Regions from separate parts of the Paenibacillus sp. GL_099_B genome, predicted to be linked through region 2. Evidence: riboswitches for the same ligand, from Rfam matches in the RefSeq annotation. Region 2 holds a riboswitch; the other holds the start of a gene.
What was found. A riboswitch is a leader RNA that binds a small molecule or an ion and turns the genes downstream of it on or off. The one in region 2 is predicted to bind glycine.

Region 1: linked by a shared signal. The riboswitch ahead of sdaAB (L-serine ammonia-lyase, iron-sulfur-dependent subunit beta) and the one ahead of gcvT (glycine cleavage system aminomethyltransferase GcvT) in region 2 are both predicted to bind glycine.

The regions. Positions count from the first base shown of each region.
Region 1 covers NZ_CM174430.1:489,451-492,868, reverse strand. The annotation lists gene sdaAA (L-serine ammonia-lyase, iron-sulfur-dependent, subunit alpha) at 1-687, opposite strand, end outside; gene sdaAB (L-serine ammonia-lyase, iron-sulfur-dependent subunit beta) at 677-1,366, opposite strand; glycine riboswitch at 1,478-1,619, opposite strand; glycine riboswitch at 1,624-1,747, opposite strand; gene AC3ITG_RS02385 (MFS transporter) at 2,085-3,182, opposite strand; gene AC3ITG_RS02380 (phosphotransferase enzyme family protein) at 3,212-3,418, opposite strand, start outside.
Region 2 covers NZ_CM174430.1:5,539,883-5,543,300, reverse strand. The annotation lists gene gcvPA (aminomethyl-transferring glycine dehydrogenase subunit GcvPA) at 1-29, opposite strand, end outside; gene gcvT (glycine cleavage system aminomethyltransferase GcvT) at 26-1,162, opposite strand; glycine riboswitch at 1,357-1,457, opposite strand; glycine riboswitch at 1,461-1,583, opposite strand; gene gcvH (glycine cleavage system protein GcvH) at 1,931-2,320, shown strand; gene AC3ITG_RS25155 (PTS mannitol transporter subunit IIBC) at 2,888-3,418, shown strand, end outside.

The DNA.
Region 1 (3,418 bases), 2.0 Mb from region 2:
GGCACCCAGTCCGTTACGGACGATGCACGGAATTTCCACGAGGCCTGCGACAGGATCGCAGATAAGGCCCAATGTGTTTTTTAACGCGAGACCTACCGCATGAACCACTTGCTCCGGCGTTCCTCCACGCAGCTCCACCATAGCTCCAGCGGCCATGCCGATGGCAGAACCCACTTCAGCCTGACAGCCGCCCTCGGCACCGGAGATAAATGAATTGTTGGCAATGACGTAACCGATCGCTCCCGCACAGAACAGACCGTTCACCAGATGCTCGTCACTCCAGCCAAAACGCTCCTGGGAGCTGATAAACACACCCGGAATGATGCCGCAAGAACCGGCTGTCGGTGTCGCTACGATCCGGCCCATGGAGGCATTCACTTCCGATACACAAAGGGCATACGCCATGGCCAGTGCAGAAGCATCTCCAGAACAAGTCTCACCTTTACGAATGTACTCAGCCATTTTTTTGCCGTCTCCGCCAGTCAAGCCGCTGCGTGATGTTGTATCTTCTGTTAGCCCTTTGTGTACAGCTTCCTTCATCACCTGATAGTAATCCGACATCTGCCGCACAACATCCACTTCCGAGATATTCGTCTCCTGAACCTGCTCTTCGATCATCAGCTCGGCAATGGTCTTGGACTCTGCTGTACAGATGGTATTCAGTTCATGTAGATGTTTAAACCGCATCAGGCTCGACCCCTCTCTTCAAATCAATCACGCGAATGTCCAGCATATGATCCAGCGACCGCAGACGGTTCAACATCTCAGGATTCGGCACACCATCCATCTCCATCGCTGTCAGTGCTTCACCATCCCGGGCTTTCCGATCCACTTGCATGTACCCGATGTTCACCCCGGACGAACTGATGGTGGAGGTTACCGAAGCGAGCACCCCTGCTTTGTCCGAATGGCGAAGTACAAGTGTGGGGAACTCTCCGCTGATCTGTACACGAAAATCATTCAATGCATGCACCGATACACTACCACCGCCGATGGAAGCACCGATTAGTGAACATTGACGGTCTCCGTGCCATAGTTCAATCTTGACCGTATTCGGATGAGGAGCAGGCAGGCCGCTTGTGAAAAACTCTACCTCCATACCCGCTTCCTCTGCATATTGTTCTGCATCCGGTATACGTGGGTCATCAGTCACATAATCAAGCAGGCCACCGATCAACGCAAGATCCGTACCATGCCCCTGATACGTATCAGCAAACGAGCCGTATAGAGTTAATCGAGCGCGTTCAGGCGTGCATCCCAGCCACTGACGGGCAATTCGCCCCAATCTTGCCGCTCCAGCCGTATGTGAACTTGATGGACCTGTCATGGACGGACCAATAATTGAAAAAACATCTTTAAAACGCATCGCAAACCCTCCATTTATAATCGTCATTTTCATCCAGACGTACACCCATAATGTTCCTTTATTACTGAATGATGACATGAGAAAAGGACAGAAGAAGGCCCTAGGCCCTCTCTCTGTCCTCGATACCTGAGAGTTTCATGATAAGCAGCGCGGCGAATCGATGCATTCCTGTATTCACAGGTGATGTCACCCTGCACACCGTGCTGCTTGACCATATACCCCTTGGGTGGCGCAGTTCGCGCACTCTCCAGAGTTGCGTCCAACGATGGTACATTTACCTGAGAGATTAACCGCTGCGCCGGGTGCGTAGCAGCTTGCTCCTTCGGTGCCCGACAGCTGCCATTTTACTCGACAAGCTCAGGTCTCTCCCGCTCGCTATCATTCGCTGTATGGAACCATTCTGATTTTGTACCAGAACGATAATTGAAGTTTTTAATACTTTCTCATTAAGATTAATCGACCGGAAGATCAGTGTCAACAAACTTAACGATTTCTTTGCGAATATTTGCTTTTTACCATTTTATACACAAGATAAACTAACGAATTGTAAACTTTCATCACATGAATGTGTTAATGCGTTTCATCTCGAAAGCGTATACATTGTTCATTTTCTATTAGCCAATATCTGTGTTTAATACTATCTATGTTATGTTCCACAGAACGGTTCGGGTATTCAGGCAACCATTATTCTGTACTAGAATTGTTGTGTTTCTGCTTGTCACCCCACCATCGCCTTAGGCTTCGCCGGTTCATCGTAATACCTGCTTCGGGAAGGAAGCATACTCGTCACCAATCCCAACGCAGCCAGCAGCATAACCCCAGATACAACTGTATATACCATACGAAGTGACAACTGCTCTGCCACTACCCCTGCAATCAAAATGGAAGCCACCTGCAGCAGACTTAACACAAGTCCAAGTACACTACTCATTCGCCCCATCAGATCGACAGGGATATTATTTTGATAAAAGTTAACCAGGCCCGTATTCGCCAGTGCCGAGCACAGACCGAGCAGAATAAAGGCAACCGCCGCCAGCTCAAACGAGAATGAACGGGAGAAAAGAAAATAATCCAGCGACATGCCGACTACCAGAATAATCTGGAACAGGGCATATATACCGACCACGTAGCCCGACTTCCGGCTAAAGCTCAGTACAGCTCTCCAATCCTGGGCAACCATCTGAGGGGTCAGTCTGCTGCCTGTCCCTATATTCTGTTCTCCAATGCCCAGTTTGGGAAGAAACATTAGAATCAACGCAGAAGCAACAAAGGAAACCGCATTGGCATAAATGGCTGCCGCCGGAGATAGATAAATCAGCATCACTCCTGCAACTGCTGGGCCGGTAATAAATGCCCCTGAGCTGATCAGGGCTTGTAGGGAATTGAAGCGCTTGCGCCGTTCAGCAGGTACCAACCGGGTAATGTATACCTGAGAGGAAGGGACAAATATAGATGAAGACATGCTGATCAAAAACATCACTGCGTACATCATCCATAGGCTGGACATCAGTGGGAGCGCCGCCACCAACAATGCCCGTAGCATATCAGCACCAATCATCAGCTGTCGCTGATCATAACGATCAATCAGGCTGCCTGACCAAAACTTAGTGCACACCGAAGCAATCGGCGAGATAATCCACAACCCTGCGACTGCCGCTGGAGACTGTGTCATATTCAATACCATCAGGTTAATCGCCACAATATATATGAAATCACCCAGATTGGATATGCCCACTCCGCTAAGTAGCAATCCGGCATGCTTCCAGCCACCAGACTGCCCCTTCGATGCAACTCTCTTTGCACGAATGTTCTTCATAGCGCTACCCACCCACTAGAAATCACAAATTATAACTCATAGAAAATACTCTCGTTCTGTACATATGGTCTACAAAATTTGCTGCATATAAGAGGCATTCGCTCTTTCATCCATTCGTACCTGGACTCATTCTCCATCTGAAATGCAAAATAGCCGAACGTAAAAATCAGCATGAATCCTTCCATTAACCGAATATCACGCTTCGTCAGTGGTCCTGTCTGCTCCGTATATCCCGA
Region 2 (3,418 bases):
GTCATGGGAATGTAGCGATGCTTGCTCATGCTTGATCAGCTCCTTGAGTAGGTGTCTTTGGCGCACGTGTCCGTTTATGAAATGGGGTCTTCACGACCTCGGCTTTCAGTTTCTTGCCACGAATCTCAATCTCCAGCGGGGTACCCAGTGCAGCATATTTACTGTCAATCAAGGCCAGCCCCAGATTGCGTTTCAATGTAGGCGATTGGGTGCCTGTGGTCACTTCACCAATCTGCACGCCTTCGGCGTAAATCGGATAATGGGGGCGGGGAATGCCCCGTTCCAGCACTTCGATGCCGACCAGCTTGCGGGCAGGCCCATCATTTTTTTGCTGCAACAAGGCTTCATGTCCGATAAACGGTCCGGCATTTAGCTTCACAAACATGCCAACGCCAGCCTCCAGCGGTGAGATGGTTGAAGACAATTCCTGTCCATACAGGGGAAGCTTAGCTTCAAAACGCAGGGTATCCCGGGCACCCAGTCCTGTCGGAACGAGTCCGTGACCTTCTCCCGCTTGCATCAATCCGTTCCAGACCTCAGCAGCTTGTTCCGCAGGAACATAGAGCTCAAAGCCATCTTCACCCGTATATCCGGTGCGGGATAACAACAATGTAACACCACATACCTTCGCATTTGCCACAAAGCGGAAAGGCTCAATGGAAGACACATCGGTGTCTGTCACCGTTCTGAGAATATCTACAGCCAGAGGACCTTGGAGGGCGAGCAGCGCCGTTTGATCCGAATCATTGGTCATTGTTACGCCTGGCGTCATATGCTGTTGCAGCCATGCCCAGTCCTTGTCGATGTTGGAGGCGTTAACTACCAGCATATAATGCTGGTCTTTCAATTTATAGATCAGCAGATCATCGACCACGCCGCCATCCGGATAACACATTAACGTGTATTGGGCCTGACCGGGAACGATTGTTGTTACATCATTGGTGGTCATGTGCTGTAAAAAAGCTTCTGCGTGTTCACCTTGTACGGTGAATTCGCCCATGTGGGATACATCAAATAATCCGGCACGTTCTCGCACCGCTTCATGCTCTTTCTGAATTCCGCTGAATTGCACAGGCAGCTCCCAGCCGCCAAAATCAATGCATCGTACGCCTTCATATTGCTGATAGAGTGGAAAGAGTGGGGTTCTAAGCAAATCGGACATCCAATCACCTCGTCATGGGCCGTCAACCGGCCGAGTGTATAACCATGGATCAATGAATTTGGCATCATATTTTATAAAAGAAGGTAAGGACGCTATAAGGCAGCGCCGCTCTATAACCTGTTTTCGTTTTTTTGGGAAAAAGGAAAAGGACAGGCCAAAGAATCGGCATGCCAGAAGCACGCTGTATTCTTAGGCTCTGTCCTTGGTACCTGAGAGTTACCCCGCCGCCTGATGCAGCAAGTTTCCCCTTGGGTGATCATAACGCCCACACAGGGCGAATAGATGCTCTCCAGAGTTGCGTCCCGTAAAAGTCCTTTTGCCTGAGAGATTCACCTCCGCTTGTCGGTGGTTTACTCCTTCGGCGTTACCGCATGTACACCCTGATTCGGGTGTCAAGGGTAATCTCTCCCTTTACATTCATCCGCGGGTATTGCATAGACCAATTAAACACATTTACTACTCTCATTAAAGCCTGAATCGTCTATTGATGTCAAGAACGATATCATAGAAATGAATAAAAAATCCGAATGATATTTTCAATTCACTTCACAACGTTCGTCTATTTATAAAGAGTGCGCTTACTTTTCTAATATTCACCATTATATGTAGGGAGGGTCCATTTGAGTTACAGGCATATAAGGAAGAAAAACAAATAAATTGTGAGGTATCTTGACATTTGAATCGAAAATATCATACGCTATGTTCTGGGAAAAAGGTTAAGGTCAAAGAAACGCATGCACTCATTAATGAAAAGCGAGGCGGATATCGATGAGCGAATTGAAAAGTGATTTCCTGTACAGTGAAGAGCACGAATGGGTGCAGACCGTAGGGGAGGATACCGTACGTATTGGTATTACCGAGTTCGCGCAGCATCAGCTGGGTGACATTGTGTTTGTGGAATTGCCTGACCTTGAATCGGATGTAAAAGCGGAAGACGGCATTGGAACGATTGAATCCGTCAAAACCGTTTCGGATTTGTTTTCTCCTGTCAGTGGAACGATTATTGCTGTGAATGATGCATTGCAGGATTCCCCGGAGCTGGTTAACAACTCCCCATATAAGGAAGGCTGGATGATTGAAATTCGTGTTGAGGGCGACCTGACAGCAGCACTTTCCACATTGATGAATGCGGATGCGTATCGTAAACATACGGAATAATATTAAGGTGCAAATTTCCGCTAGATACGGAGTTTCAGCTTGATGGAAAAGTCCGTTTAACGTAATAAAAATGAATCGATTGATTATAGATCCGGATGGTGATACAGCTCATTCGGAGAATACTTAGGCGCAATTGCCTCACCTGGGACAGGGTGAGGTAATTGCGCTTTTTTTCGTTGTTAACTGATGAATGGGATGGAATGAATATCAATCTAACGTGTTTCATCATTATTTCTAATTGAGATAGAAACAGCTCATTTAAATAGAATAAATTTACAATTTCATTTGTCATTAAAATGGGGCATTTCGTGGGTATGATACATGAAAGGGAATAACAGGTTCCAATCCATATACAGGTGTAAATAAGGAACAATCCTTTAAATTTAAATCTTGTCATCAACGTTCATGACGGAAGTAGGTTTTCATTTCGTTGTAGAAGATACCGTTTTCATTTACGATATGGTTGTAAATTAAAGATTTATTGCAGATTTGTACCTTCGTTCGTCTGGATCATCGTTGTCAAAATTCAGTGGAATCAAGGTTTAATATGTTGAGGAGGTTTTCAATATGAGTTCAGTGGACGCAAAGTCCGAAAAAAGCGGAGGAATACGGGTCGGCGTTCAGAAGTTTGGACGTTTCCTAAGCGGTATGGTTATGCCGAACATGGGTGCATTTATCGCCTGGGGTCTGATTACGGCATTGTTCATTCCAAAAGGATGGTTCCCTAACGCAGATTTTGCATTGCTGGTTGATCCAATGATCAAATATTTGCTGCCTTTGCTTATCGGTTACACAGGCGGTACCATGGTACACGGCCAACGTGGTGGTGTAGTCGGTGCGATCATGACCATCGGGGTTATTGTCGGCAGTGACATTCCAATGTTTCTTGGTGCTATGATAGCCGGACCATTGGGTGCCTGGGTCATTAAGAAATTTGACAAAGCTGTCGATGGCAAAATTAAATCAGGGTTTGAGATGCTGGTTAACAACTTCTCCGCTGGTATTATTGGTGGGATTTTGGCCCTTCTAGCCCTTAAAGGCATCGGGCCTTTCGTTGAAGCGATTAGCAAGGTGTTGTCAGCCGGGGTAGAAGCTTTG